2 regions of the Micromonospora sp. DT31 genome follow, and region 1 is predicted to be linked to the other one. Evidence: predicted binding sites of a transcription regulator. Region 1 holds the regulator's gene; the other holds the start of a gene.
What was found. The regulator HspR, encoded in region 1, represses chaperone genes until heat shock. The targets are predictions, from matches to a motif close to TTGAGTNNNNNNNACTCAA.

Region 1 (15,485 bases):
CCAGCGCGTGCAGCCGGACGCGTCGGCCACGGGCGTCCCGTCACCGACGTTGGAGCCGACACTCACCTGGTCGGACCGGTTGAGCAGTTCCCAGCCGTAGCAGATGCCCTGGCTGTCGGCGGCGGCCCGGAGGATCGGCACGGCGCCGGAACGCTCGTCGACCGCCGGGGCGGGTACGGAGGTGTCCGAATCCCGGTCCAACGTGCCGATGACGCAGCCGATGACGCAGGGGCCGACCAGGCACCCCACGACCGCGGTCCAGCTCACCACCTCCGCGAGCTTGCTCGTGCGCGGCGGCGTCGAGTGCTCGGCGACAGTGCCACTCATCAGAGGATCGCGGCCGCGATGATCGCGCCGGTGGCGACGTGCACGGTGGCCGACACCCACACCGCCGGATGCGGCTCCGGATCGACAAGCAGCTCACCAAGCTTGCCCGGGGTGGCCACGTCGAGCAGCATGAACGCCGCCGCCATGATCACCAAACCGAGGACGCCGTACGCCGCCGCCCCGATCAGCCCCAACCTGAAGTCGTTGTCACTGGCCACGATCGCGGCCACCACGATGGTCCCCACCCCGACCAGGTTCGACGAAAGCAACAACGCCGCATTGCGGTTGCGCTGCGCCCAGATCAACTCGTGCAGCTTGCCCGGCGTGGCCACATCGACCAGGACATAGCCGAAGGCCATCAGAACGACGCCGACCGCGCCGTACGCGAGAGTGACCAGCAGGTCGTTGACGAGGTTCTGCACAGAAGACTCCAGAATGAGGGAGGTGGGGGCTACTTACCGGAGCCGGGGCCGCCGCCCCGGACGCTGCTGCCTCGGCCCCAGCCCCAGCTGTTGCCCACGACTGTGTGGTAGCGGGGGTAGGCGGTGGTCATCTTCTCCAGCAGGATCACCGATCCCACCGCGACCGGGAGGATCACCACCGAGTCGTCGTTGTAGCGCAGGTAGATGCCGCTGCCGTCGACGTACTGGTCGGCCGGCTTCCACGCGTCGGTGATTTGCTTGGATACCTGACTCGGCGCCTTGTTCGAGGTGTACGCGATCGCCTGCGACCCGATGTCGCGCGTGGGGGCGCGGCGGAACGTGTCCTCCACGTAGCCCCGGGGCGAGAAGTTGCCGTAGAAGATCGCGAAGGCGGCGAGGAGCGCGCCGACGACGGCGACCGCCACGCCCACCTTGAACCACCGTCGGTATGTCACAGCTCCTCCACCACGGTCTCGGTCAGGACCAGCTCGTTTGTCTGGGGGTAGACGTGCCAGGTGCGCCAGGCGAGCGCGCCGTCCGGCGGGCGGGGCCGGATGGAGAGCGCGGTGACCGCGTCCTCGTCGCCGGGAAAGACCCCGATCAGCGCGTACGGGTCGTCGGCCAGTTCGGCGCGCAGCGCCGCGACCCGGGCACGCAGGCCGTCGCCGTCCGGCCGGAGCACTGTGGCGAGGAACCGGTAACCGGTCGTCTCGTCGTGCAGGGCGTCCGGCAGGTGCGGCGGGCGGCCGGGCAGGCAGGCGACGGTCTCGGTGAGCCCGCCGAGCACCACCTGGTGGGAGGCGCCGAGCAGGCGCAGCCGCAGCCGGGGCAGGCCGGGCAGGTCGAGGTCGCGTACGGCCAGCGCCGGCAGCTCCGGGCCGCCGAGGGCCAGGCTCAGGTCGGCGGCGCTGGTGTCGACGTAGGGCGCGTCCAGGCAGACGAGCACGTCAGCGCACCGTTTCCGGGCCGCCCTGCGGGTAGATCATGACCTCGGCGCGGCGCAGTTCCTCGCCGAGGTTGACCTCCCAGCCCGACTCCCCGTACGCCTCGAACGACAGTCGGGCCCCGCCGGGTGCCTGGTAGTCGTAGTAGCGCATCGTGCCGCGCGGGTCGAGGCCGGTGCCCTCGGTCGCGGTGTACCGGGCCTGCCCCGACTCGTCCCAGTTGTAGCGGCGGCCGGCCATCTCCAGCGTCGGTGCGCCCGGAGTGACGGTGGCGCCGGGCTCGCTGGTCCAGAACACCATCTCCAGATCCGGGTCGGCCTCGACCGACAGCCAGCGCTTCACCCCGCCGGCGTCGTCGAGCAGGTGCTCCGACCAGCTCCAGCCTCCCTCGACCAGCTGCACCGAACCGCGCACGGTGTACGTCACCGCGCGAATCTCGACGATGTCACCGGGCTTGAGCGCGCGCGGATCCCCGCGCAGCGCGTCCGAGTCCCGGTCCCGGAACGGGTCGACAGACGACGCCGGCTTCGGGGTCGACTTCGGCGCGCGGGACCTGCGGAGTGCGATCACAGCGACCACCACGCCGGCCACCCCGATCAGGCATCCCAGCGTGGTCACCACGTACGCCATCGAACCGTTCACGACGCCTCCCCCTAAGGTGCTCGGCGGAGACGGTAGCAACAACGCGCACCCCCATCGAGGTGCTGTCGCTGAGTGTGTGGTCAGTTACCGCCGGCATCGGTCAGTCGATCGGCGGCGTACTCACCCAGCGTCGTGCGGCCCATCACGCAGCCGGAGAACACGGTGAACTCGCCCCGGTCGTCGCGCAGCCGCAGCCAGGCGTCCCGCCCGGCGGCCGGATCGACCGCCGTCAGCAGGGTGGCCGCATAGGCCCGGGCGGCCGGCGAGCCCTTGCGCAGCAGCCGGTCGACCCGTTTCCGGGCCGCCTCCGGGTGTTCCCGCAGGCCGTCTTCCAGCCGCCGGTACGCCTCCGTCACCGGCAGGACCTGACCGGCGAACCCCACCCCGCCGAACGCGACCGTGTCGGACCCGTCGAGTTCCCGCACGGCCGAGTCGAGTTCCCGCTCCCACGTCACGCCCATGCCTCCTATTTGCCCACGCACCCCGCCCCTCACGCCACCCTCACCGCGCACGGCGAGGGCCCGGCCGGACGGCCGGACCCTCGCGGGGTGGGTACGGGTCAGCCTGCGGTCACCGCCAGCGAGTCCTTGGTGTCGGACAGGTCGACACGGACGGTGTCGCCGTCGCGGATGTCGCCGGCCAGCAGCGCCCTGGCGAGCTGGTCGCCGATCGCCGACTGGACCAGCCGGCGCAGCGGGCGGGCACCGTAGATCGGGTCGTACCCGTGCTCGGCCAGCCACGTCCGGGCGGCCTCGGTGATCTCCAGGCCCAGCCGGCGGTCGGCGAGGCGGCGGCGCATCCGGGTGAGCTGGATGTCGACGATCGAGCGCAGGTCCTCGCCCTGGAGCGCGGCGAACACCACGATGTCGTCGAGGCGGTTGAGGAACTCCGGCTTGAAGTGCGACCGGACCACCGCGAGCACACCCTCGCGGCGTTCCTCCTCGCTCAGCGTCAGGTCGCTGATCACCGACGAGCCCAGGTTCGAGGTGAGGATCAGGATCGCGTTGCGGAAGTCCACGGTCCGGCCCTGACCGTCGGTGAGCCGACCGTCGTCGAGCACCTGGAGCAGCACGTCGAAGACGTCTGGATGGGCCTTCTCCACCTCGTCGAGCAGGATCACCGAGTACGGCCGGCGACGCACCGCCTCGGTGAGCTGGCCGCCCTCCTCGTAGCCGACGTAGCCGGGCGGGGCGCCGACCAGCCGGGCCACCGAGTGCTTCTCGCCGTACTCGCTCATGTCGATGCGGACCATGGCCCGCTCGTCGTCGAAGAGGAACTCGGCGAGCGCCTTGGCCAGCTCGGTCTTGCCGACACCTGTCGGGCCGAGGAAGAGGAAGCTGCCGGTCGGGCGGTCCGGGTCGGCGACGCCGGCCCGGGCGCGGCGGACCGCGTCGGAGACCGCGCCGACCGCCTCGGCCTGGCCGACCACGCGGGCGCGCAGCGACTCCTCCATCCTCAGCAGCTTGGCCGTCTCGCCCTCCAGCAGCCGCCCGGCGGGGATGCCGGTCCAGGCGGCGACCACGGCGGCGATGTCGTCCGCGCCGACCTCCTCCTTGAGCATCGCGCCGTCGGCCTGGAGCCGGGCCAGCTCCTCCGTGGCCTGCTTCAGCTCGGTGCGCAGGGCGGGAATCCGGCCGTACCGCAGCTCGGCGGCGCGTTCCAGCTCACCGTCGCGCTCGGCCCGCTCGGCCTCGCCGCCGAGCCGTTCCAGCTCCTCCTTGGCGGTGGAGAGCTTGGTGATGTGGCTCTTCTCGGTCTGCCACCGCTCGGAGAGCACGGTGAGCTGCTCGCGCTTGTCGGCCAGTTCCTTGCGCAGCCGTTCCAGGCGCTCGGCGGACGCGGCGTCCGGCTCCTTGGCAAGCGCCATCTCCTCGATCTCCAGCCGGCGCACCGCCCGCTCGATCTCGTCCACCTCGACCGGCCGCGAGTCGATCTCCATGCGCAGCCGGGACGCGGACTCGTCGACCAGGTCGATCGCCTTGTCCGGCAGGAACCGGTCGGCGATGTAGCGGTCGGAGAGCGTGGCGGCGGCGACGAGCGCGGCGTCGGTGATCCGTACGCCGTGGTGCACCTCGTAGCGTTCCTTGAGCCCACGCAGGATGCCGATGGTGTCCTCGATGGTCGGCTCGCCGACCAGCACCGGCTGGAAGCGGCGCTCCAGCGCCGGGTCCTTCTCGATGTGCTCGCGGTACTCGTCGAGCGTGGTCGCGCCGACCATCCGCAGTTCGCCACGCGCCAGCATCGGCTTGAGCATGTTGCCGGCGTCCATCGAGCCCTCTCCCTTGCCGGCGCCGACCACGGTGTGCAGCTCGTCGAGGAACGTGATGACCTGCCCGTCGGAGTTTTTGATCTCCTCCAGCACGGACTTGAGGCGCTCCTCGAACTGGCCCCGGTAGGACGCGCCGGCCACCATCGCACCGAGGTCGAGCGAGACCAGCTTCTTGTCGCGCAGCGACTCGGGCACGTCGCCGGCCACGATCCGCTGGGCCAGGCCCTCCACGATTGCGGTCTTGCCGACGCCCGGCTCGCCGATCAGCACCGGGTTGTTCTTGGTGCGGCGGGACAGCACCTGGATCACCCGGCGGATCTCCGAGTCCCGGCCGATCACCGGGTCGATCTTGCCGTCGCGGGCGCTCGCGGTGAGGTCGACGCCGTACTTGGCCAGCGCCTGGTAGGTCTGCTCCGGGTCGGCGGTGGTGACCCGCCGGTCCCCGCCCCGGACGGTGGGGAACGCCGCGACCAGGTTCTCCTCGGTGGCACCGGAGTTCTTCAGCGCGACCGAGACCGCGCCGCCGACTCGGGCCAGCCCGGCGAGCAGGTGCTCGGTGGAGGTGTACTCGTCGCCCAGCGGGCGCGCGATCTGCTCGGCGGCGCCGATGGCGTTGACGAACTCGCGGGCCAACGTCGGCTCGGCGATGCTGGACCCGCGTGCGGCGGGCAGCGCGTCGACCGAGCGCATGGCGACGCGGCGCAGCTCGGCCGGGTCGGCCCCGACGGCGCGCAGCAGGCCCGCGGCGGTCGAACCGTCGGTGTCCAGCAGCGACAGCAGCAGGTGCCAGGGCTCCACGGTGGCGTGGCCACGCTGGTTCGCCAGCGCGACGGCACCGGTGATGCTCTCGCGACTCTTGGTGGTGAGACGTTCCGTGTTCATGGGCTCCCCCGGATCGGCGTGTCCACTGGACATGACACAACCAGAGTTGAGCCTATTCCGCTCAACTCCCTCTGTGTGACCTGAGTCACCAATACGCCCCCCCGGCTGCTGGTCGCGGTCACTCCCGCTCGACCCCGGACACAGCGCGTGCGCGGCAGCGGTAGCCTCACCGACGTGCGAGTACGTGTCGAGCAAACCGCCCTGCCGGGAATCGGCGTACGTCATGACCTGATGACGGAGTCCGGCCGCCGACTCGGTGTGGTTTCCCACCGCAATGGCCGCCGCGACCTGGTCCTCTACGACCCGGATGATCCCGATTCGTGCCAACACGACATACCGCTCACCGACGACGAGGCGGAGGCGCTGGCCGACATCCTCGGCGCGTCGCTGATGCTGGGTCAGCTCTCCGGGCTGCGGGAACAGGCCGCCGGCCTGCTCACCGAGCAGGTCGCGATCCCGGCCGGCTCCCGCTACGTCAACAAGCGGCTGGGTGACACCAAGGCACGCACCCGAACCAGCGCGTCCATTGTGGCCGTGCTGCGTCAGGGCGAGGTGAACGTCTCGCCCGACCCCACCTTCCGGTTCCAGGCCGGTGACGTGGTCGTCGTGGTCGGCACCCGGCAGGGGCTCGACGGTGTGACCGCGATCCTCGCCGAGACCGACTCGGACCGCTGACGCGTATGCACGAAACCACAATCCTGCTCATCGAGGTCGGTGCGCTGCTGCTCCTGCTCGGCCTGCTCGGCCGGCTCAGCCGTCGCGTCGGGGTCTCGCCCATCCCTCTCTACCTGTTGGCCGGCCTCGCCTTCGGGCACGGTGGCCTGCTGCCGCTCAACGCCAGCGAGGAGTTCTTCGCCGTCGGCGCCGAGATCGGCGTGATCCTCCTGCTGGTCATGCTCGGCCTGGAATACAGCGCCAACGAACTGGTGGGCAACCTCCGCTCGGCGGCGCCGGCCGGCCTGATCGACGCGGTGTTCAACGCGCTGCCCGGATTCGCCTTCGCGCTGCTGCTCGGGTGGGGCTGGGTCGCCGCCGTGGTGCTCGGCGGCGTCACCTGGGTGTCGTCCTCGGGCGTGATCGCCAAGGTGCTCGGCGACCTCGGCCGGGTCGGTAACCGGGAGACCCCGGTCATCCTCTCCGTCCTGGTCATCGAGGACCTGGCGATGGCCCTCTACCTACCGCTGGTCACCGCGCTGCTCGCCGGGGTCGGTCTGGTCAAGGGCGGCATCGCACTCGCCGTCGCGGTGCTCACCGTGGTCGCCGTGCTGGCCGTGGCGATCCGGTACGGCCACCTGATCTCCGCCGCGCTCTCCGCCAAGGACCCGGAGGCGCTGCTGCTCGGGGTGCTCGGCCTGACCCTGCTGGTCGCCGGCATCGCGGCCAAGCTCCAGGTGTCCGCCGCGGTCGGCGCGTTCCTCGTGGGCATCGCGTTGTCCGGGCCGGTGGCGCACCACGCCACCGAACTGCTCTCACCCCTGCGGGACCTGTTCGCCGCGGTCTTCTTCGTGTTCTTCGGGCTGGTCACCAACCCGCTGGACATGCCGCCGGTGCTGCTGCCCGCGTTCCTGCTGGCCGTGGTCACCATGGCGACGAAGGTGGCCACCGGCTACCTGGCCGCCCGCCGGGCCGGGATCGCCGAACCCGGTCGCTGGCGGGCCGGCCTGGCGCTCACCCCGCGCGGCGAGTTCTCGATCGTCATCGCCGGGCTCGCCGTCGCGGCCGCGTACCCGGTGAACCCGAAGCTGGCGGCGCTCGCCACCGCGTACGTATTGATCACGGTGGTGAGCGGGCCGCTGCTGGCCCGGCTGCCCGACACCCGCTGGTTCAAGCAGTGGCTACGCCGCCAGGCAGCCGCCGCCAGGCCGGCCGCACCGCTGACCGCGACGGCCGGCGACTGAGCCCGGGCCGGGCCGGATCTGCCGCACGGCAGGCCCGGCCCGGCAAAGGGTTGTCAAATTGAATCCGGGAAGGCCTACCCCCGGCCGCCCGGGCGCGTTAACGTTTCGGCCCAGCAGCCAGGGTCCGCGGGTGGCCGGTGCCCCCCGCCAGCGCAAGCGGAAGGTCGGCCGGTGAGCGTGCGGGAAAAGACGTTTCACGGCTTCACCAACCCGGTCGACCCCTCGCCCGCCGAACTGCGGGCCTGGGCCTACCAGCCGGATTCGGTGCCGCTGTCGTCGATGCCGCCCGACTGGGACCTGCTGGTCGCCGGTGACCGCCTGGTCCAGACGCTGTTCGAACTGGCCATGGACCAGGGCTGCCCGGCCCGCCGGTTCGCGCTGCACTGCCTCTACATCTACGCCGCCGACGGCATCCGGACGAGCTTCCGCGCCCACCCCAAGCGCCGGTTCCGCAAACTGGTCGAACAGGCCGAGAAGTCCGGCGACGACCTGATGCGCAACTGGGCGCACAACAGCCGCGTACTGCTCGCCCGGCCCGACCTCTTCGTCTACCGGGACTGGTGCGAGGGCGGTCTGGTCCGCGAGGACCGCCGCCTCTGACCAGCCCGGCGGGTGGTCCGGACGTCGAACGGGCCGGGACCCCCCGTGGGTCCCGGCCCGTTCGTGGGCGGCTCGATCAGGTCGACCCGCCCTGCTTCCGGCGTCGCTCGTCGTCCCGGGCCCGGTCCACGCCGTGGTCCGTCTGGTCGGCGAAACGCCCGTCCCTGACCTTGTCGCTGAAGCGACCGTCGGTGACCCGGTCGAACCGTTCGCGGACGGTCTCGGCCACCTTCTCCAGCCGTTCCTCGGCGCGCTGCGCCACCCTCTTCGCCGGTTCCGCCATGGCTCCCCCTGCCAGCTCGGCGTCCGATTTGAGGCTTTCGCCCTACCGGTTACCCTAGTCCAGCCCACTCGGCCCGGGTCGGCTTTCCCCGACCGCACGGGGCCCTCGACCGATCAGGCCCCGACACCGCCTCGGGGCGGCACCGTCCTTCGGACACGTGCTCAGCGCTCGGGAGGGCGGCGGGGACGCCAGACGACGAGCGCGGTGGAGGTGCGGCTGGTGGGCACGAGATCGCCCCGGGGAAAGCCGCCCAACGACTCCAGTTCGGCGACCCGCCGGTACGCGGCGTCCAGTTCCGCCTCCAGGCGGGCCACCCGCTCCTGCGCCTCTTCCAGCAGCCGTTCCAACCCGATGATCCGCTTGACCCCCGCCAGGTTTATCCCGTCGTCCTGACTGAGCCGCTGCACCTCGCGGAGCAGCACCACGTCCCGGACGCTGTACCGGCGACCGCCACCGGACGCCCGGCCGGCCTGCACCAGGCCCAACCGGTCGTACTGGCGCAGCGTCTGGGGGTGCATTCCCGCCATCCGCGCGGCCACCGAGATCATCAGGACCTTGGCCTCGTAGGCCGGGTCACCTGAGCCGACGTACTCCTGCGACATGCCCGCTCACCTCCGCTGCCGTCGTCAACCGAACCGACGTACCCGCGCGTCGAGATGTTCCCGCGCGGCGGGCGGAGTCTGCGCCGCGAAGGTCTCCAGCGCCGCCCGCGCCTCGTCCGACACCTTCGCCGGGACCACCACGTCCAGCGTGACCAGCAGGTCACCGGCGTGGCCGTCCTTGCGTACGACGCCCTTGCCGCGGGCGCGCAGCACCCGCCCACCGGGCGTACCCGGTGGCACCCGCAGGGTCACCGTGCCGTCCAGGGTCGGCACCCGCAGGTCCGTGCCGAGAACCGCCTCGGCGTACGTGATCGGGACGGTCAGGGTCAGATCGTCCCCGGTGCGCCCGAACAGCTGATCCGGGCGGACCTTCACGTGCACGAACAGGTCACCCGCCGGACCGCCCCGCTCGCCGGGCTCACCCCGGCCGGCCAGCCGGATACGCTGCCCGTCGGCCACCCCGGCGGGAAAACGCACGTTCAGGGTGCGGGTCTTGGTCACCCCGCCGGTGCCGTGGCACTCCGGGCACTTCTCCTCGACGATCGTGCCGACGCCCTGGCAGTTGCGGCACGGCTCGGAGAAGCTGAACGACCCCTGGTTACGGTTCGTCATCCCGGCGCCGTGGCAGACCGGGCAGGCCACCGGCGTGGTGCCCGGCTTCGCGCCGGTGCCGTGGCAGGTGTCGCAGACCCCGGGGGCGCGCAACGTCAGCGGCAGCGTGACACCGCGTACCGCGTCCTCGAAATCGAGCGACACCTCGGCCTCGACGTCCCGGCCGCGAGCCGGTCCACGCGGACGCGCCGGGCCGCCGGCGCCCCCGCCGGAGAAGATCGAGCTGAACAGGTCGGTGAACCCGCCGCCGCTGAACCGGTTGTCGCCGCCACCCGCCCCGCCGCCGAACAGGTCGGAGACGTCGAACGGCACCCCGCCGGGCTGGCCCGCGCCACGGGCGCTGCGCCGGAAGGCACCCGAGCCGAACAGCGACCGCATCTCGTCGTACTCGCGGCGCTTCTTGTCGTCGCCGAGCACCGCGTACGCCTCGGAGACGGCCTTGAACCGTTCCTCGGCGCCGGCGTCACCGGGGTTGTGGTCCGGGTGCGACTCCCGGGCCACCTTGCGGTACGCCTTCTTGATGTCCTCCGCCGAGGCGGCCTTGTCCACGCCCAACGCGGCGTAGTAGTCCTTCTCGATCCAGTCCTTGGAACTCACCGGTCCACCCCCTTCCGGTGGTCGAATCCCGGTCGTCCCGCCCGCCCGGTGCGGGCGGGCGGGACGTCACGGGTCGGCACTACTCCGGGTCCGCGACCGCGACCATTGCCGGCCGCAGCAGGCGCTCGCCGAGCTGGTAGCCCCGGCGCATGACCTGCACACAGGTCGGCTCGGTCACGTCGGCGGAGGTCTGGTGCGCCACCGCCTCGTGGCGGGTCGGGTCGAACGGGTCGCCGGTCTCACCGAACGCGGTCAGGCCGAACTTGCCGAGCGTGGTGGTGAGCTGGTCGGCCACACTGCCGAACGGCCCCACCAGGTCGCCGTGCTCGCGGGCCCGGTCCAGGTCGTCGAGGATCGGCAGCAGCGCGGTGAGCACCGTGCCGGTCGCCTGCTCCTGGACCAGGTTGCGGTCCCGGTCGACCCGCTTGCGGTAGTTGGCGTACTCAGCCGTGACCCGCTGGAGGTCGCGGGTGCGCTCCCCCAGGTCGGTGCGGAGCGACTCCAACTCGGCGCCGAGCGGCGCGGCGGTCTTGTCGGCCGCCCCCTTCGGCTCGGCGGGCGCGTCGACCACGGGCGGTCCGGCGACCTTGGCCTCGCCGTCGATCTCGTCGACCACGACCTCGGCCTCCTCGACCAGCCCTTCGGCGGGCGCGTCGGCCGCCGCGTCGGCCGCCGCGTCGGCCGCCGGCTGCTCGGTCACCTTGCCGAGCTTGCGCTTGTCGCGGATGACGACGCGGGGTTCGTCGCCGGCGTCCTTGCCGGCGCCCGGGGCCGACCCGGTGGCATCCGGGTCGGCCGCTCGTGGCTTGTCCGTCATGCGGTTACCTCATCCCTCTGCCGTGCGGATCGCGTCCGGGACCGAACGTCACTTCTTGTCCTCGTCCACGATCTCCGCGTCGACCACGTCGTCGGCGCCACCGGCCTGCGGGCCGCCGGCCTGCGGCCCACCGGCCGGACCGGCACCCGGCCCGGCCGCACCCGGCGCACCCTGCTCGCCCTCCTGTTGCTGGGCGTAGAGCAGCGAGCCGGCCTGCTGGGAGACCTGCGCCAGCTTCTCGTGCGCAGTCTTGATCTTTTCGATGTCCTGCCCGCCGAGGGCGCTGCGCAGCTCGCCGAGCGCCTCGTTGAGCTGGTCGCGGTTCTCGCCGGGGAGCTTGTCACCGCTCTCGGCGAGGAACTTCTCGGTCTGCCACTGGAGGGCCTCGGCGACGTTGCGGGTCTCGGCCTCCTCACGGCGGCGCTTGTCCTCGTCGGCGTGCTCCTCGGCGTCCCGGCGCATCCGCTCGATGTCGTCCTTCGGCAGCGAGGAGCCGCCGGTGATCGTCATCTTCTGCTCCTTGCCGGTGCCCAGGTCCTTGGCGTGCACGTTCACGATGCCGTTGGCGTCGATGTCGAACGTGACCTCGATCTGCGGCACGCCGCGCGGGGCCGGCGGGAGGCCGGTCAGCTCGAAGGTGCCGAGCTTCTTGTTGTAGGCCGCGATGTCCCGCTCGCCCTGGAACACCTGGATCAGCACCGACGGCTGGTTGTCGTCGGCCGTGGTGAACACCTCGGAGCGCTTGGTCGGGATGGTGGTGTTGCGCTCGATGAGCTTGGTGAAGATGCCGCCCTTGGTCTCGATGCCCAGGCTCAGCGGGGTCACGTCGAGCAGCAGGACGTCCTTGACCTCGCCCTTGAGCACGCCGGCCTGGAGGGCGGCACCGACCGCCACGACCTCGTCCGGGTTGACGCCCTTGTTCGGGTCGCGGCCGGTGAGCTGCTTGACCAGGTCGGTCACGGCCGGCATCCGGGTCGAGCCGCCGACCAGGATGACGTGGTCGACGTCCGCGACCTTGATCCCGGCGTCCTTGACCGCCTGCTCGAACGGACCCTTGCAGCGGTCCAGCAGGTCCTGCGTCATGCGCTGGAACTCGGCGCGGCTGAGCGTCACGTCGAGGTGCAGCGGGCCGGCCGACCCGGCGGTGATGTACGGCAGGTTGATGTTGCTGGTGGTGGCGGCGGACAGCTCGATCTTGGCCTTCTCGGCCGCTTCCTTGAGCCGCTGCAGGGCCATCTTGTCCTGGGACAGGTCGATGCCGTGCTCGCCGCGGAACGTCTTCACCAGGTGGTCGATGATGCGCTGGTCCCAGTCGTCGCCACCGAGCTGGTTGTCACCGCTGGTGGACTTGACCTCCACCACGCCCTCGGCCAGCTCCAGCAGCGACACGTCGAAGGTGCCGCCGCCGAGGTCGAAGACCAGGACGGTCTGCTCCTTGGAGCCCTTGTCCAGGCCGTACGCCAGGGCCGCCGCGGTCGGCTCGTTCACGATCCGCAGCACGTTGAAGCCGGCGATCTCACCGGCCTCCTTGGTGGCCTGACGCTGCCCGTCGTTGAAGTAGGCCGGGACGGTGATCACCGCGTCGGTGATCTGCTCGCCCAGGTACGCCTCGGCGTCCCGCTTGAGCTTCATCAGCGTGCGGGCCGAGATCTCCTGCGGGGTGTACTTCTTGCCGTCGATGTCGACGGTCCAGTTGGTGCCGACCTCCCGCTTCACCGAGCGGATGGTCCGGTCGGGGTTGGTCACCGCCTGGCGCTTGGCGACCTCACCGACGAGCACCTCGCCGTTGCGGGCGAAAGCGACGATCGAGGGAGTCGTACGCGAGCCCTCGGCGTTGGCGATGACGGTGGGCTCACCGCCCTCGAGAACGCTGACGCAGGAGTTCGTCGTGCCGAGGTCGATGCCGACCGCACGTGCCATGTTCGCTTCCTCGCTTCGTAACGGGTTGGGCAGGTCAGATGGCCTGCCCGGGGGGGGCCGCCCGGAGGCGACCGCACCACAAGTTGAGTGAACTTGACTCAATAGTGCCACGCGATCGCCAAACCGCAAGTCGAGGTTGAGCCGACCCGGCGCAACCCGACCGTTACTGGCGTCCGGTTGTCTTACCTTGCGTCGGTCGGGCACGCTTTAGCGGTGACGACGCATGGCGATCCCGCCACCCGTGCCGGCGCGCCCGCCGTCGCAACCCGCGCCGGGGCCGCCACCGGCGATGACCAGCCTGTTCACGCTGCGGAGGGCCTGCCCGCCGCGCTTACCGGCCTGCGGACGGCGATCGACGCCGCCCGTTTCCCGCTGGCCCTGCCCTCGGCCGCGCCGGCCCGACACGCCGCCACCAGCCTCATCGACCAACTCGACGACTACCTGCTGCCCCGGCTGGCCCGGTTGGACGCCCCACTGCTGGTGGTCGTCGGCGGCTCCACCGGCGCCGGAAAGTCGACGCTCGTCAACAGCCTGGTCAAGGCGCGGGTCAGCGCGTCCGGCGTGCTCCGCCCGACCACCCGCTCCCCGGTGCTGGTGTGCAGCCCCACCGACGCGACCTGGTTCCGCCAGGGCGACCTGCTGCCCGGCCTGACCCGCACCACCGACCCGAGCGAGCAGCCGGGCACCCTGCACCTGGTCACCGCCCCGGCCCTCCCGCCCGGCCTGGCCTTCCTCGACGCCCCCGACATCGACTCGGTGGTCGACGCCAACCGCGCGCTCGCCGGCCAACTGCTCGCCGCCGCCGACCTGTGGCTGTTCGTCACCACCGCCGCCCGGTACGCCGACGCCGTTCCCTGGGAGCTGCTGCGCAGCGCGCGGGCCCGGGGCACCGCCGTCGCCATGGTGCTCGACCGGGTCCCGCCCGAGGCCGCCGACGAGATCGCCGCCCACCTGTCCGAGATGCTCGCCGCGCAGGAGCTGGGCGCCGCGCCGCTGTTCGTGCTGCCGGAGACCTGGGTGGACGGGCAGGGGTTGCTGCCGGACCGGATCACCGCCCCGCTCAGCGACTGGTTCACCCGCCTCGCCGCCGATGCCGAGGCCCGCGCGGCGGTGGTCCGGCAGACCCTCGACGGCGCGCTGGCCGCGCTGCACCCGGTGGTCGAGGCGATGGCCGACGCCGCCGACGAGCAGCTGGCCGCCGCCGACGCGCTCGACGAGCGCGTGCAGGCCGCCTACCGGGGTGCGGAACGGACCGTCGACCAGGGGCTCAAGGACGGGCGGCTGCTCCGCGGCGAGGTGCTGGCCCGGTGGCAGGAGTTCGTCGGCACCGGCGAGTTCTTCCGGGGCCTGGAGGCACGCATCGGCCGGCTCCGCGACCGGATCGTCGCGACGGTCACCGGGCGACCCGCCCCGGCGGCGGAGCTGCGGACCGCGATCGAGTCCCAACTGGTCACGCTGCTGCGCGGGGTGGCCGCCGAGGCGGCGGAGAACGCGTACACCGGGTGGAAGGCGCACCCGGCCGGCGCAGCGCTGCTGGCCGCCGACCTCGCCCACGCCTCGGCGGAGCTGCCGGCGCGCGCCGAGCAGTTGGTCCGCGACTGGCAGCGTGCCGTGTTGGAGCTGGTCCGGGTCGAGGGCGCCGACCGGCGCTTCGTGGCCCGCACCGCCGCGTACGCGGTCAACGCCACCGGGCTCGCCGTCATGATCGGCGTGTTCGCCTCCACCGCGTTCATCCCCACCGGGCTGGAGGTGGCGGCCGGCACCGGCACCGCAGTCGCCGGGCAGACCGTGCTCCAGGCGATCTTCGGCGACCAAGCGGTGCGGAACCTGGCCCGCGCGGCGCGGGTGGACCTGCTCGAACGGGTCGGCGCGCTGCTGGCGGAGGAGGCCGCGCGCTTCCTGACCCGCACCGAGGCCGCCCGGCCGACCGGCGACGCCGGCGCGGCGCTGCGCCGGGCCGCCGCGGAGGTCGAGCGGGCGCGGCACCGCAGCGACCTGTTCGGCACCGGCGAGGTGCCGTTGCCCCCCACGGTTCGGGGCGACCGCCCGTGAGCGCGAGGAGTGAGCCGACCCTGCGAGCCCCGCAGTCGCGAACGAGGATTGCACCGTGAGCAACATGGTGGGACGGATGCGTGAGGCGTTCCGGGGCGAGCAGCGGATCGACCCGGACGTGCTGATCGCACGCCTTCGGGCGGTCCAGCGCTTTCTCGACGCGGTGGACGGCGAGGTGCCCGACGCGCAGCTCGTCGCCGCGCACACGGTGGTCGAGCGGGCCGGGGACCGGCTCGCCCTCTCCGGCCGGCACACCGTCGTCGCGTTGGCCGGCGCCACCGGCAGCGGCAAGTCCAGCCTGTTCAACGCGCTGGCCCGGTTGGATCTCTCCCCGGTCGGTGTACGCCGGCCCACCACCGGCGTGGCGCATGCCTGCGTGTGGGGGCCGCTGGACGGCGCGGTCCGGCTGCTCGACTGGATCGGGGTGCTGCCCCGTCACCGGTTCGTGCGGGAGAGCCCGCTCGACGGCGACGACGAGTCCAGACTGCACGGCCTGGTCCTGCTCGACCTGCCCGACTTCGACTCGGTGCAGCAGGCCCACCGGCTGGAGGTGGACCGGCTGCTCGGCCTGGTCGACCTCGTGGTCTGGGTGGTGGACCCGCAGAAGTACGCCGACCG
Region 2 (15,485 bases), on a different contig from region 1:
GGCCAAGGACTGCTCCGACAGCCGGTTGCAGGCGCACGACGGGTTCCAGAACGGAAACCGGTGCGTGAGCACCGCGTTCGGCGAGGTCGGCGCCGCGGCGAACAACCCGTCGTTGTTGATCAGCCAGTTCCCGAACCAGGTACGGCGCAACCAGCCGTTCACGCTGCGGGTCACCACGAGGAACCTGGTGCGGGACCGTTTCCTGGCCGCCGGCCAGGGCGGCTACTACCTGGAGAGCTCGCTGCTCAACGGTGAGGGCCTGGTGCGCGGGCACTTCCACACGGCGTGCCGGATGCTCGGCAGCACCCGGCAGCCGCCGAGCCCGCAGGACGTGCCGGCGTTCTTCGTCGCCACCGAGGACGGCCGGGGTGGCTCCGAGCCGGACGACGTGCTGATCCAGATCCCGGGTCTGGCCCAACCGGGTCTGGCGCAGTGCGCCGTGTGGGCCGGTGACGGCTCCCACCGCATCCCGATGATGGAGCGGGCCAATCAGACGCCGGCCATCGACGTGGTGCGCATCCGGGTCAACTGAGCGGGTGCGCGTCGCGGGGGGGGGGGGGGGGGGCCGGGGGCGGGGGTGGCCCGGGGCGCCCGCGACGCGTTCGGGCCGGAGTGACGACGTCGGAGTGGGACCGCTCCCGGAGAAAATCTCGTTTCGCGGCTCATCCGCCGGCAAAAACATCAGCCGGGCAAAAGCTGGCGGGGCCCCGCCGATTTCTCAGCGTGACCCCGGCGTGCCCGACGGTGAAGACGCCGACGCTCAGCGGTTCTTGTACGCCTCGACGACCGAGACCGGGATGCGTCCGCGCTCGGAAATCTCGAAGCCGTTCTTGGCGGCCCATTCGCGGATGGCGCGGTTCTGCTCCCGGTCCATTCCGGAGGTGCTCGGCCGGGCGGCGCCACGTGCCGCGCGGCCGGTGTCGATCGCGCCGCGCCCGATCCGCCTGCCAGCGCTGATATAGGGGTCGAGGGCCTTGCGCAGGACGCCGGCGTTCTCGTCGGAGACATCGATCGTGTACGCCACGCCGTCCAGGCTGAACTCGACGGTCCGGTCGGCCTTTCCGCCGTCCAGGTCGTCGGTCAGAACGGTGATTACTTTCCTTGCCATCGCCATTGCTCCCTGTGTCGGGCGGGGTGTGGTAAGAGTTTGACCTACCGTGCGGTAATTCCGCAACAATACCCGCCCCGTTTCCATTCGGCGGGTCGTGCGGTAAACGGCGACCTATTGCGTCCGGGGGGTGACGGACCCCGGTCCACAGTGGTGTGGGTCACAAGCCGGAACAAGGGACACGGCTTGTTACTTGAGCCAGACACGCTCAAGCAACCGATGGTAGGTGTTCGATGGCTACTCTCCCGGTACTTCCCCTGACCGACGCCGTCCTGCTGCCCGGGATGGTCATCCCGGTGACCCTCGACCCGACCACCCAGGCCGCAGTCGACGCCGCCCGTGCCACCGGCGACAAGGAACTGCTGGCCGTGCCCCGCCTCGACGGCGAGTACGGCCCCGTCGGCGTCGTCGCGACGATCGAGCAGGTGGGCCGGCTGCCCAGTGGCGAACCGGCGGCGGTGATCCGCGGTCTCACCCGCGCCCGGATCGGCTCCGGCGTGCCCGGCCCCGGCGCCGCCCTCTGGGTCGAGGCGACCCCGCTCGACGAACCCGCCCCCGCCGGCCGGGCCCGGGAACTGGCCCGCGAGTACCGCGCGCTGATGACCTCGGTGCTCCAGCAGCGCGGCGCCTGGCAGGTCATCGACGCGATGGAACGGATGACCGATCTCTCCGAACTGGCGGACTCCGCCGGCTACGCGCCCTGGCTCAGCCTGGTGCAGAAGACCGAACTGCTCACCGCGCCGGACGTCACCGCCCGGCTGGAACTGCTCGTCGGCTGGGTGACCGAACACCTGGCCGAACAGGAGGTCACCGAGCGGATCACCAGCGACGTGCGGGAAGGGCTGGAGAAGTCCCAGCGCGAGTTCCTGCTCCGCCAGCAACTCGCCGCCATCCGCAAGGAACTCGGCGAGGACGAGCCGGACGGCTCCGCCGACTACCGCTCCCGCGTCGACGCCGCCGACCTGCCGGAGAAGGTCCGCGAGGCCGCCCTGCGCGAGGTCGGCAAGCTGGAACGGGCCAGCGACGCCTCACCCGAGGCCGGCTGGATCCGCACCTGGCTGGACACCGTCCTGGAGATGCCGTGGAACACGCGTACCCAGGACAACACGGACCTGGCCGCGGCGCGTGCGGTGCTCGACGCCGACCACGCCGGCCTGGCCGACGTGAAGGACCGCATCTTGGAGTACCTCGCGGTGCGCAACCGGCGGGCGGAACGCAACCTCGGCGTGGTCGGCGGTCGCGGCTCCGGCGCGGTGCTCGCCCTGGCCGGCCCGCCCGGGGTCGGCAAGACCAGCCTCGGCGAGTCGGTCGCCCGGGCGCTCGGGCGCACCTTCGTCCGGGTCTCCCTCGGTGGCATCCGCGACGAGGCGGAGATCCGGGGCCACCGCCGCACCTACGTGGGCGCGCTGCCCGGCCGGATCGTGCGGGCGCTGCGCGAGGCCGGCTCGATGAACCCGGTCGTGCTCCTCGACGAGGTCGACAAGCTGGCCGTCGGTTATGCCGGCGACCCGGCGGCGGCCCTGCTGGAGGTGCTCGACCCGGCGCAGAACCACACGTTCCGCGACCACTACCTGGAGGTCGACCTCGACCTGTCCGACGTGCTGTTCCTGGCCACCGCAAACGTGGTGGAGTCGATCCCCGGTCCGCTGCTGGACCGGATGGAACTGGTCACCCTGGACGGCTACACCGAGGACGAGAAGGTGGCCATCGCCCGGGACCACCTGCTGCCCCGGCAGCTCCAGCGGGCCGGGCTGACCGCCGAGGAGGCCACCGTCACCGACGACGCGTTGGCGCGCATCGCCGGCGAGCACACCCGGGAGGCCGGGGTGCGGCAGATGGAACGGGCCCTGGGCAGGATCCTGCGCAAGGTCGCGGTCGCGCTGGCGTCCGACCCGGCGCCGGTGCACGTCGACGCCGCCGAGCTGACCCGCTACCTGGGTCGGCCGAGGTTCACCCCGGAGTCGGCCGAACGCACCGCCGTACCCGGCGTGGCCACCGGCTTGGCCGTCACCGGCGCCGGCGGCGACGTGCTCTTCATCGAGGCCACCGGCATGGCCGGCGAGCCGGGGCTGACCCTCACCGGCCAGCTCGGCGACGTGATGAAGGAGTCCGCGCACATCGCCTGGTCGTACCTGCGGGCCAACGGCCGGCGGTACGGCCTGGACCCGAACGCGCTTGCCGGGCGGCGGATCCACCTGCACGTCCCCGCGGGCGCGGTGCCCAAGGACGGCCCGAGCGCCGGCATCACCATGGTGACCGCGTTGGCCTCCCTGGTGACCGGCCGTCCGGTGCGGCCCGAGTTCGGGATGACCGGCGAGGTGACGCTGTCGGGCCGGGTGCTGCCCATCGGCGGCGTGAAGCAGAAGCTGCTCGCCGCCCACCGGGCCGGGCTCACCGAGGTGATCATCCCGAAGCGCAACGAGCCGGACCTGGACGACCTGCCGGCGGAGGTCCGGGACGCGCTGACCGTGCACGCCCTGTCCGACGTGGCGGACGTGCTCGCGCTGGCGTTGCGCCCGGCCGAGGTCGAGTCGCTGGACGGCCCGGCCCTCGCCGCGGCCTGATCGCACGACACCGCTGCCCGCACGGATCGACCCCGCCGCCTCACCAGGGGGCGGGGTCGATGCCATGTCGTGGGAAAGGCGAGGACAATTCGCCGAACAAATGGTTACGTGCGCTTTCTGAAATTGTCAAAAGGGGGCCACTTCCCTCGGCTTCAGCAGCCTTACGCTGCGGATATCGGTTCCGCTGTGAATTCGACCCGCCGCGGGCCGCCGACGGGACCGGTTCGAGGAAAGGGGTCCCCCGTGTCCACCACGACCTTCCACCGCCGGGCGAATCGCTCGGCGGCCACCCGCCTCGCCCGTCGGGTGGCGCTGCTCGGGGCCGTAGCCCTCGTCGGCGTCCTGACCCTGGCCGCGCCAGCGGCCGCCGAACCGGGCGGCGTGTCCGGGCGGGGCCACGTCCTCGTCCTCCCGGCGGCGCCGGCGGCCGCCGCCCGGTCGGCCCGGCTTCAGGCGGTGACGCCGACGATCTCGCCGGCCGCCCGACAGGTGCGGCACGTCGCCGCCGGAAAGCCGGCCACCTGCGCCGGCGGGAACCTGTGCACGTTCGTCTGGGACCCGACCACGTCCAGCTGGAAGATCTTCGACCTGTACGCGTGCAACCGTTACACGCTGTCCTACTGGCAGGGCGCCGGCTTCTACGTCAACGCCCAGACCGGCGGCCCCACCGTCTCCTTCTACAACCAGAGCGGCGGCGTCGTGAACTCCTTCACCGGCACGGGCACCGGCACCCAGAACTGGGACCCGGTCTGGTCCATCCGAAACTGCACGTAACCGCCGTGCCGCACCGGGCCGGGGCGACCCCCGGCCCGGTCGCGGGCCCGGTCAATGGTCGTGCCGGTCCCGGCCCTCCGGGCGGCGTCCCTCGTCGCTGTCGCCGTCACGGTCGCGCCGTACCGTCGCCTTGCGGCCCTTGATCGTGCTGCCGCGCAGTCCCCGGATAACCTCCTCGGCCACCGCCACCGGCACCTCGACCAGGGAGAACCGGTCGGCGATCTCGATCGAGCCGATGTCCCGCCCGTTCACCCGCGTCTCCCCGGTGATCGCCCCGACCAGGTCCTGCGGTCGCACCCCGGCTCGCCGGCCCAGCCCGATGAAGACCTGGGTGGTGTGGCCGCCGCGGGCCCGAGGGCCGCTGCGGCGATCCCGGCTGTCGGACCCGGGTCGGGTCTCCCGCGCCGCGCGGACCGCGACCTGCGGGATCTCCTCGTCCTCGTCGGTGGTGCCCGGCAGCGTGGCCTCGTGCGCCAGCTTCACCGCGGCGAGCGCGACCTCCATCAGGTCGAACTCGTCGGTGAGCGACTCGACGATCGCCCGGAACGGCTCCAGGTCGTCCTCCAGCAGTGACTCCCGCAACGCCGCCTGGGTCAGCTCCAGCCGGCGGGTCCGCAGGTCCGCCACCGTGGGGATCTTGTCGACCGAGATCCGCTGACCGGTGACCCGCTCGATGGTCTTGAGCATCCGGTGCTCGCGGGGCTCGGCCAGCGTGATCGCCACGCCCTCCCGCCCGGCCCGGCCCACCCGGCCGATCCGGTGCACGTACGACTCCGGCGCCGACGGTACGTCGTAGTTGACCACGTGGGTGAGCTGCTCGACGTCCAGGCCCCGGGCCGCCACGTCGGTCGCGACCAGCAGGTCCGCCGTGCCGCCGCGCAGCCGGCCCATCACCCGGTCCCGCTGCTCCTGGCTCATCCCGCCGTGCAGCGCCTCGGCCCGGTAGCCGCGCCCGTTCATCGTCTCGGTGAGCCGGTCCACCTCCTCCCGGCTGCGGCAGAACACGATCGCCGCGGTGGGCGACTCCACGTCCAGCACCCGGCCCAGCGCGGCCGGCTTGTGTGCCCGCGCCACCAGGTAGGCGCTCTGCCGCACCCGGGGCGCCGCCCCGGCCACCTGCCGCTCCCGTTCGATCCGGATCCGAACCGGGTCGGTGAGGTGCTGGCGGGCCAGGCCGTCGATGCGGGCCGGCATGGTGGCCGAGAAGAGCACCGTCTGCCGGCCGGCGGGGGCGTGCTCCAGGATCGCCTCGATGTCCTCGGCGAACCCCATGTCGAGCATCTCGTCGGCCTCGTCCAACACCACCGTGGTCAGCGAGCCCAGCCGCAGGGTGCCCCGGGCGATGTGGTCCAGTGCCCGTCCCGGCGTCGCCACCACCACGTCCACCCCGTGGTCGAGCGCGCGCAGCTGACGCACGATCGGCTGGCCGCCGTAGATCGGCAGCACCCGGGCGCCCAGGTCCTTGCCGTAACGGTGGAACGCCTCGGAGACCTGCACCGCCAGTTCCCGGGTCGGCACCAGCACCAGCGACACCGGGTCGCCGTCGGACCGGCCCACCGGCATCCGCTGCAACAGCGGCAGCGCGAACGCGGCGGTCTTCCCGGTGCCGGTCGCCGCCTGCCCGAGCAGGTCCGCGCCGGCCAGCAGCGGCGGAATCGCCTCCCGCTGGATCGGGGTCGGTTCCTCGTAGCCCAGCGCGGCCAGCGCGCCCAGCAACTCGGCGCGCAACCCGAGGTCCGCGAAGGCGGCCTCCTCGGCGTCGGCGGGAAGGGCAGGGTCGGTCGGGGTCGGTGCGGCGCTCATGCGACAAGCTTTTCATCACCGCCCCACGGTGGTCGCGGCGACCGGCCCAAACGTTCGCCGCGCCACCCGTGCCGTCCCGTCCGGGTGATCCGGTCGAGCCCCGTGTCCCGACCGGATCACCGGGACAGGACGGCCAGCAACGTGGTGAGGCCGACCCCGATGTCGAACACCGCGCACCACAGCGCGTACCCGCGCGGCACCACCGCTCCGGTGCGGTGGTGCCAGGCGTCCCAGGCGGCGTGCCCGAGCCAACCCACGCCGACCAGCACGCCGGCGACCTCGACGGACGCCGCCATCGCCACGACCGCCAGGCCGCCCCACACCGCCGCCCCGGCGAGCTGCGTCGCCAGCGCGCGCCGGTCGCCCCACCGCCGCCGCCAGGTGCCGATCAACAGGTAGCCGGCCGGCAGGACCAGCAGCGACCACCAGGCGAACGCGGTCGGCGCGAAGAACATGTCCACCGTCATGAGCAGCGCCAGCCCCGCCGGCCACCCCCGCGCCACGGCCGTGGCCAGCGGGTGCCGGCGCGACGGCGCGGCGGCGGTGTGCCGGTGGCGCAGGGCCACCACCAGCATCGCCGGCACCATCAGCAGGTGGCCGCCGAGCAGCAGCGCGTCGTCCCCGACCCACCCCGCCCACCAGGGCGGGAGGAGCAACAGGAACGGCACGTACATGGCCGCCGACATTTCACCGGTGGCGGCCCACCCGTCACCCCGGTACCACATCCACCCGGCCATCCCCAGCGCCATGTTCGTCGCCATCACCAGCGCGCCCACGTCCGGGCGCGCCAGCACGACCGCGCCGCCCAGCAGATCGCCGCCCACCTGCCACAGCGGCGCGAGCAGCACCATGCCGGCCACCATCGCCACGACCATCCCGGCCAGGTGCCGGGCCCGCGACCACCCGGCCCACCGCCGGGGTACGCCCACCGTCATCTCCGTCATGCCCCGACCCTGCCCGTGCGCCGCGCACGGGACCAGGTGTGTCCGTCACCGGGAAACCGTGCGGATCGCACGGTCCGACCGTGACATCGCGCAGGGGTGGGCCGACCGGTGCACGCCCTAGGATCGGCGGGCATGACTGTCGACTCGGCGGACCACCGGCTGCGCCGCGCCCGGCGTGTCACCCTGCTGTCGCTGGCCACGAACGTGTGGACCACCGTGCTGCTGCCGGCCGTCGGCCTGGCCCGCGAGCCCGACCCGGTGCGGGTGACGCTCGGCGTGATCGGCCTGCTGCTGTTCACGGTCGCGCAGTTCGGGGTGCTGCACGCGGCGGTCACGCCGTGGCTCCCCGCGCCGGCCCGCCGTCGTCGGCACGTCGCCCTGGCGGTGGCCGCGCTGCTCAGCCTGCCCCTGCTCGGCCCGGTGGCCGCGGGCTCCTGGCCCACCTGGGCCTGGCTCGGCGCGTCCCTGGTCGGCATGACGCCGCTGCTGTTCCGCCCCGCCGTAGGGGCGGTCGCGGTGACCGGCGTGCTGGCGGCGTGCGCGACCGTCACCGCGCTGACCGGTGGGCCGCTGCCCCGCGCGCTGCTGGTCACCGGCGCGGTAGGCGCCGGCGTCGCCGCGCTCACCTGGATCCAGGTCTGGTTCTGGGACCTGCTGGTCGAGGCGCGGCAGGGGCAGGCCGCGCAGACCCGGCTCGCCGGGGCGGAGGAACGGCTGCGCTTCGCCCGGGACGTGCACGACCTGCTCGGCCACGACCTGACCGTGATCGCGCTCAAGGCGGAGCTGGCGGAGCGACTGGCGCCCGTCGACGCGGCGCGGGCGGCCCGGGAGGCGGCCGAGGCCCGCCGGCTCGCCGGTACGGCGCTGACCCGGGTCCGCGCGGCGGTCCACGGCTACCGTGCCGTCGACCTGGCCGAGCAGGCGGCGGCGGTCGGGGAGGTGCTGCGCTCCAGCGGCGTGCGTACCACCGTGGTCCCGCCGGCCGGCGAGGTGCCCCAGCCGATCGCCGCCGACCTGGCTGCCGTGCTGCGCGAGGCCGGGACGAACGTGCTGCGGCACAGCCGCGCCGGCTGGTGCCGGATCGAGATCACCCGGGAGGACGGCGCGGTGACGCTTACCGTACGCAACGATGGTGTCCGTGACGACGACGGCCCGGACCGGCTCAGCGGCGGCCTGCGCGGCCTGGCCGACCGGCTCGCCCCGGCTGGTGGCCGGCTCCGGGCGGACGCCGCCGACGGCGTGTTCAGCCTGGTGGCGACCGTGCCGGTGGCGTCGTGATCCGGGTGCTGCTGGCCGACGACGAGGAACTGATCCGGCTCGCGCTCGCCGCGCTGCTCGACCTGGAACCGGACATCGAGGTGGTGGCGCACGCCGCGGACGGGCGTGCCGCCCTGGCCGCGGCGCGGGCGCACCGCCCGGACGTCACCGTGCTCGACCTGGAGATGCCGCCACCCGGCGGGGTCGAGTTCGCCGCCGAACTGACCCGCGCGCTGCCGGGCTGCGCCCCGGTGATCCTCACCGGTCACGGCCGCCCCGCCCAGCTGCGGCCGGCGCTGGCCGCCGGGGTGCGCGGCTTCCTCGCCAAGGGTGCCCCCGGCGGGGCGCTGGCCGACGTGATCCGCCGGGTGCACTCCGGCGCACGCTACGTCGACCCGGCGCTCGCGGCCGACGCGCTGACCCTGCCCGAGTGCCCGCTGACGCCGCGCGAGCTGGAGACGCTGCGGCTGGCCGAACTCGGCACCCCCGTCGCGGTGATCGCCCGCCGGACCCACCTGGCCGCCGGAACCGTGCGTAACCACCTCAGCGCCTGCGTGCAGAAGCTCGGTGCCGCCGACCGGGCCGAGGCGGTACGCCGGGCCCGGGAAGCCGGCTGGCTCTGACGTACCGGGCGTCGTGGGCCGCCGCCAGCGACTAGCCTGATCACGTGCGGACGGTCGAACTGCTCTGCTCAGCGGAGCTGGACGCGGCGGTGCGGGCCGCCTGGGATCGGCTCGCCGCCGCCGGGCTGCCCAGCCTGGCCCGTCACACGCATCCGACGAACCGGCCGCACCTGACGCTCGCCTCCGTCGACGGGTTCCCGCCCGGGGCCGAGCAGCGCCTGGCCGACCTCTGCGACGCCGCGCTGCCGCTGCCGGTGCGGCTGGACCGGGTGGCGGTGCTCGACGGCAGCGCCCCGCTGGTCTGGCTGGTGCACCCGACACCGCAACTCGTCGCGCTGCACGGCGCGGTGTGGGACGTGCTCGCCGAGGCCTCCGGCGCGCACCCGTGGCATCTGCCCGGCCGGTGGGTTCCGCACCTGAGCCTGGCGTTGCGGTTCGGCGACGCGGACCGGCGCCGCGCCCGTGCGGTCACCGGGACGGGCCGGCCGACCGGGTCGTTCGTGGCGGCGCGCAGCTACGACGGCGACGCCGGCACGGTCAGCGAGCTGACCGCCGCCCACCCGCGTTCCGGCGGCTGAGCGGCGGTGCCGGTGCGCAGCCGCTGGTGAGGTCCCGGGCATAGCGACGACCGCGAATTGATGCGGTGACTATGCTGCCGCCGTGCGGGCTGTGTGGTCATCGACCACGAGGGGATGGACGGAACCAGCCTCGACCCATGGGCGGTGGCCGCCCATCTGGTCGGCATGTTCCTCGCCTTCCCCGCTGTGGTCATCGCGGTAGCTGGCAGCGCCCGTGCCGCAGCGGTTGGTGCGCTACCGACTCGTTCGGATCCGCGAGCAGGGCGACGTGCGTGGACCGGTAGGTTCGGATGTCCGGCGACTGCGCGGCGAACCTCGCTTTCGGGTCGGTGGCCAGCCGTTGGGCCAGCTGGACGGGCAGGTCCAGATCTCGGGTGCCAGCATCGCATCCGTGGATCCGCGTCGGCGGCCAGACCTGATACTCCGGTCGGGTGAGGCGTCGTGCCGCCGCCCCGGCGGGCTGCGGGTGACATCGGCCCCGCCTCCACCGAGACAGGGCCGATGCCCGTGAGTGCACCCGACCGTCAGCGGTGGACGCGCAGGTAGTCGAACTCCGCCGGCACCGCCGGAGTCGCCCCGCCGTGCGCCACCAACCCGATCCGCGGTGTCGTGTCCGCGGGGAACGTCCACACCGCACCCCACGTCCAGCGCTTCCCGTCCCGGCTGGACCCGGCCCGGAACTCGTGTTCGCCGTTCACCGGGTCGACCCGGTGCGCCAGGCGCAGCCACGTGGTGGTGCCCGGGGTGCCGACGATGCTGCCGCCGTACACGGGCTGGCCGGCGAAGGGCAGCTCGTAGCCGTACTCGACCTGCCGGGTGTTCCAGATCGCCACCTGGGTCAGCCGGGCGAACCTGTCGTCGTCGACGTACGCGACCAGCCCCGCCTGCTGGTAGTTGCGCACGCTGTCCTCGCCCAGCTCCAGCGTCACCTTCGTCTCGACGACGTAGGTGCCGGCGGGTGCGTCGCGCAGCAGCACCGAGGCGGTGTTGCCGGTGCCGGACAGGTCGGCGTTCTGCACCGGCCAGCGCAGCGCGCCGCCGACCACGGTGGCGGCCGGGTCCTGGCGTACCCACCGCCAGGCCGGGTCGAGCCCGCCGGTGAACTCGTCGGAGAAGCCGCGCAGCACCGGGCCGACGCGGGGGTCGGCGACGGTGTGCCGCACCGGCCGGTAAAGCCGGGTGGCGCTGACGTTGTCGAACTCGGCCGGGCCGCCCTCGGCGCGCACGGACACCGCACCGGTCGTCGGGCGGGGGAGCCACAGGAACACCTGGGCGACCGGGTCGCCGAGGCGGGACGGGCTGAGCGTGGCGACGAGCCGCCGGTCGCGTACCTCGATCGCGAGGTTGTGCCGGTCGCGCAGGTCCAGACCGGCGGGCAGCGACGTGGCGGCGGCGCCGGCGGTCAGCCGGCCGCCCCCGACGCGGACGTCCACGCCGCGCAGCCGCAGCCCGGCGGTGGTCGCTCCGGTCAGCCGCAGGTCGGTCTCCGCGCGCAGGTCGCCACCGAGGCGGGCCCGTGAGGTGAGCGTGCCGCTGCCGGTCAGCACCCCGGCGGCGGCCTGCCACCGGCCCGGCCCGACCCGCCAGCCGCGCAGGTCGGCCGTGGCGAAGCGGGCGTCGATGCGGCCCGTGGTCACCGGCGCGGGCCGGTCGGCGTCCGAGGGGCCGGCGCCCGCGTTGACGGTGGGCCACCCGTCGATCCAGTCGAGGCGGTCCAGCAGCATCGGCCGCTCGTTGACACCGAACGGCTCGTCCAGGTACGGGTCGGCGCGGTCGATGCCGTGGTAGGCGATCCAGTCCTGCCCGGACAGGTCGGTGAGGACGGCGTTGTGCCCGGTGCCGATCCAGCGGTTGCCGTTCTGGGTGAGGACCGGGGTGCCGCCGGCGCGGGAGACGTCGAGGCGCTGGCCGTCGCGGTCGACGAACGGGCCGCGCGGGTCACGGGACCGGCCGACCTGCACCGAGTAGCCGGTGGCCGGGCCGGCGCAGCAGTTCGCGGTGGAGGCGAACAGGTAGTACCAGCCGTCGCGGCGCAGCGCGTACCCGCCCTCGAACTTGTTGTCGATCGCGACGGGTGTCGGCGTGCCGACCGCGCGCAGGCCGTCCGGGGACAGCTCGGTGACCGAGACGCCGCCGTAGTAGCTGCCGTAGTAGAGCCAGTGGCGGCCGTCGGCGCCGGTGAGCTGGCTCGGGTCGATCGTCCACAGGTAACCGCCGCCCGCGCCGGGCCGGGGCGCGACCGCAGGCGTGTCGGCGAACGTCCACGGGCCGGCCGGGCTCGGCGCGGTGGCCACGCCGACCGCCGTGTCGAACGTGTCGTCGGAGACGGTGGTGTCGGTGACGGTCACGTACATCACCCACCTGCCGGCCACGCGGCGCACGTCGGGCGCCCAGAACGCCGCTCCGGGTGCGGCGTAGGCGGGCCGCTGGTCCGGGGCGAACGCGTCGCCGGCGTACGTCCAGTCGACCAGGTCGGCGGAGCGGGCGATCGGCACCCGGTGGCTGCGCCCCTCGCCCTCGCGCAGCGGGTCGGAGGTGCCGAAGGCGTACCAGGCTCCGTCGTCGCCGCGGACCACGACCGGGTCGGCGAAGGTGTCGGCGAATCCGGCCGAGACCGGGTTGCGGTAGCGGTCGCCCCCGGTGGCCGACGCGGGCGCCGCGCCGGCGAGCAGGAGCACGAGTACGGCGGTGAGCGCGCCGCCGCGGCGGAGGTGTCGCATCTGGCCTGCCTCTACGGTGGATGGAGGTAGCTGCGGTGCACCGTTTCTGCAACGTTGGACACAACGATGTAAAGCATTGTCCGCCCGGCCCGTGCCAGCATGGGCCGATGACCGCCCACGCCGACGGCCGCACGCTTGCCGGATTCGCCGCGCTGCTCGCCGACCCCACCCGGGCCGGCTTCTGCCTCGCACTGCTCGACGGCCGGGCCTGGACCGCCGGGGAACTGGCCCGCACCGCCGGAGTCGCGGCGTCCACCGCCAGCGACCACCTCACCCGCCTGGTGCGCGGCGGCCTGCTGGCCGAGGAGCGCCAGGGGCGCCACCGCTACGTCCGTCTCGCCGACCCGGCGGTCGCCCAACTCGTCGAGGACCTGGCCGGGCGGGCACCGGCGCCGGCCACCCCGCCGCGCACGTTGCGCGCCGCGTCGACAGGTGCCGCGCTCGCGTACGCCCGCACCTGCTACGACCACCTGGCCGGGCGGCTCGGCGTGCTGCTGCACGACGCGCTGCTCGCGCGCGGCGTGCTGGACCGCTCCGGCGGCCTGGCGCTGACCCCCACCGGGGTGTCCTGGCTGGCCGACCTGGGCGTCCCGGTCGAGCCGCTGCGCGCCGGCCGGCGACCGCTTGTGCGCGACTGTCTGGACTGGACGGAACGGCGTCCGCACCTGGCCGGGGCGCTCGGCGCGGCGCTGTGCGGGCGTTTCCTCGACCTCGGTTGGACGGCGCGGGGCGGCGGGCGGGCGGTGCGGCTCACCTCGCCCGGCCGGGACGCCCTGGCCGAGGTGCTGGCGCTCGACCCGGCCGAGCTGGCCCCACCGGCGTCCCGCGACACCGGCCCCGCCCGCGCCTGACCCGCCCACCCCGCACCCGGCCGTTCCAGGTCCCGCCCGGCCGGGGCGGCGGGACGCCGCCGTCTCCGTGACGGGGCGGGCGGATCGTTCGGTCCGGACCGAACTGTTCGCGCCCTACGGTCGGGCGATGGACCTACCGACGATCACGGCCGCTCCGGACACCCCGCCGTGCGGGCCGCCGACCCTCGGTGACGACGGCTGGGTCGTCACCCGGCACGCGGACGTCGTCGCCGCCCTCACCGATCCCCGCTGCGTGGTGCCACCCACCCCGGCGCCGGACCCGTCCGGTCCGGCCGGGTCCCGACCGGGCGGGACGGGCGGCGGGTTGGCGTGGCTGCGCGCCACGGTGAGCCGGTTCAGTGCGCCGGACCGGCATGCCGCGCGCCGGGCGATCGGGGTGGCCGCACTCGACACACTCGCCCCACCCGACCTGTGCCGCGCCGCCGCCCGGCTGACCGGGCAGACCCTCGACCGCCATGTCGTCGGGCCGCGCCGTGACCGGGAGGTCGACGTGATGGCCGAGATCGCCCGGCGTGTCCCGCTCGTGGTGCTGGCGGAGCGGCTCGACCTGGCCGACCCGGCGGCGGCCGTCGCGGAGGTGGCCGCGGTGGCCGCCGCCTACCACCCGGGTGCGCAGCCGGCGGCCGTCCGGCGGGCCGACGCGGCGGTGGCCGCGCTGCTGGCCATGTCGCCGCCGGCGCCGCCCGAGGTGGCCGCGAACCGGCTCGGCCTGCTGGTGCAGGCCGCCGACGCCACCGCCGGGCTGATCGGCGGGGCGGTGCGGCACGGGCTCACCGCGCCGGACGGTCTCGCCACGGCCGCGTTGCTCGCCGAGGTGCTGCGCCTGGACCCCCCGGTACGGGCCACCCGCCGGGTCGCCGCCGACCCGCTGGGTCTGGGCGGCCGGACCGTGCGCGCGGGTGAACCGCTGCTGCTGCGGTTCGACGCCGCCAACCGCGACCCGGCCGTCTTTACGTCTCCGGGCCGGTTCCGGGCCGACCGGGTGGGCGGGGCGCTGACCTTCGGCGCCGGCCCGCGCGGCTGCCCGGGACTGCGGCACGCTCTCGCCCTGGCCGTCGGCGTGGTCGACGTGCTGCGCCGCCGCTGCCGCCCGTCCGGCACGCCCGTGCGGGACGAGCGGCATCCGACGCTGCGCGTGCCGGCGCGCCTCGAGGTGGTCGTGCGATGACCGACCGGTACCGCGCGTTCCGTGCGTTGCACCGGCCCGGAGACCCGCTGTTCCTGCCGAACGCCTGGGACCACGCCTCCGCCGCCGCGCTCGCCGCCCGGGGTCACCCGGCGGTGGGCACGACGAGCCTGGGGGTGGCCGCAGCCGCCGGCCGGCCGGACGGGGCCGGGGCGACCCGCGCCGAGACCCTGGACCTGGCGCGTCGTCTGCGCTACCTGCCGGCGCTGCTCACCGTCGACGTGGAGGACGGCTTCGGCGACGACCCGGCGGCCGTGGCCGGTTTCGTGAGCGACCTCGCCGCGTTCGGCGTGGTCGGGGTGAACCTGGAGGACGGCCGTCGCGACGGCGGTCTCGCGCCGCCGGCGCAGGTCGCCGCCAAGATCTCGGCGGTACGCGCGGCGGCGCCGGGCGTCTTCGTCAACGCGCGCACCGACGCCTGGTGGCTGGGTGTGCCCTCGCCGCTGGACGAGGCGCGGCGACGGGCCGCGCTGTTCCGGCAGGCGGGTGCGGACGGGCTCTTCGTTCCCGGCGCGCCCGACGACCTGGTGGCGACGCTGGCGGCGGAGGTGGGGCTGCCGCTGAACGTGCTCTACCGGCCCGGCGGCCCCGACCCGGCCGCGTTGGGCCGGCTCGGAGCGGCCCGGGTGAGCACCGGCTCGCTGCTGTTCCGGGCGGCCCTCGGGACGGCGCTGCACCTGGTCGACGCGATCGGCGCCGGGCGGGACGGGGGCCTGCCCCCGGCTCCCGGATATGACGAGGTGCAGGGGCTGGCACGGCGGTTCGCCACCTGATCGGGCATTCTCGGCGGAGATGGGAGGGTTCACACCTCGCAGGTAATTACCGTGTGCGCAGGGTCAATCACACCGCGTCTTCATCGAGAGAGGGCGGAGACCATGCGAGTGCCAAGCCGCAGCCCCGGTCGCCAACCCGCCGCGCCCATCGCCCCGGCCCGCCGGGTCCCGGCCACCAGCCGGCGGCTCGGCGCCGCGCCGGACCTGCCCGCGTACCGGGCGGCGGTGGCGGACCTGCTGGTCGAGGTGGGCGCGCTGGCCGACGCGCCGTCGACCGCGGCCC

Region 2: lon (endopeptidase La) is a predicted target of HspR. The motif match lies at 1,302-1,320, and genes of this name have one in related genera.

Annotation. Positions count from the first base shown of each region.
Region 1 is NZ_JBNCKZ010000005.1:232,755-248,239, reverse strand. Features, by position in the region: gene ACLQ2X_RS11495 (hypothetical protein) at 1-327, opposite strand, end outside; gene ACLQ2X_RS11490 (DUF350 domain-containing protein) at 327-749, opposite strand; gene ACLQ2X_RS11485 (DUF4247 domain-containing protein) at 779-1,204, opposite strand; gene ACLQ2X_RS11480 (DUF2617 family protein) at 1,201-1,695, opposite strand; gene ACLQ2X_RS11475 (DUF4178 domain-containing protein) at 1,697-2,335, opposite strand; gene ACLQ2X_RS11470 (hypothetical protein) at 2,416-2,796, opposite strand; gene clpB (ATP-dependent chaperone ClpB) at 2,895-5,486, opposite strand; gene ACLQ2X_RS11460 (cation:proton antiporter regulatory subunit) at 5,661-6,161, shown strand; gene ACLQ2X_RS11455 (cation:proton antiporter) at 6,167-7,384, shown strand; gene ACLQ2X_RS11450 (hypothetical protein) at 7,556-7,984, shown strand; gene ACLQ2X_RS11445 (hypothetical protein) at 8,061-8,267, opposite strand; gene ACLQ2X_RS11440 (heat shock protein transcriptional repressor HspR) at 8,429-8,869, opposite strand; gene dnaJ (molecular chaperone DnaJ) at 8,894-10,078, opposite strand; gene grpE (nucleotide exchange factor GrpE) at 10,158-10,895, opposite strand; gene dnaK (molecular chaperone DnaK) at 10,944-12,815, opposite strand; gene ACLQ2X_RS11420 (ABC transporter) at 13,029-14,867, shown strand; gene ACLQ2X_RS11415 (GTPase) at 14,932-15,485, shown strand, end outside.
Region 2 is NZ_JBNCKZ010000001.1:479,694-495,178, forward strand. Features, by position in the region: gene ACLQ2X_RS02035 (hypothetical protein) at 1-532, shown strand, start outside; gene ACLQ2X_RS02040 (histone-like nucleoid-structuring protein Lsr2) at 761-1,108, opposite strand; gene lon (endopeptidase La) at 1,342-3,672, shown strand; gene ACLQ2X_RS02050 (hypothetical protein) at 3,916-4,446, shown strand; gene ACLQ2X_RS02055 (DEAD/DEAH box helicase) at 4,498-6,249, opposite strand; gene ACLQ2X_RS02060 (hypothetical protein) at 6,366-7,193, opposite strand; gene ACLQ2X_RS02065 (sensor histidine kinase) at 7,326-8,471, shown strand; gene ACLQ2X_RS02070 (response regulator) at 8,468-9,073, shown strand; gene ACLQ2X_RS02075 (2'-5' RNA ligase family protein) at 9,118-9,651, shown strand; gene ACLQ2X_RS02080 (family 43 glycosylhydrolase) at 10,176-12,371, opposite strand; gene ACLQ2X_RS02085 (ArsR/SmtB family transcription factor) at 12,479-13,222, shown strand; gene ACLQ2X_RS02090 (cytochrome P450) at 13,350-14,411, shown strand; gene ACLQ2X_RS02095 (isocitrate lyase/PEP mutase family protein) at 14,408-15,202, shown strand; gene ACLQ2X_RS02100 (hypothetical protein) at 15,305-15,485, shown strand, end outside.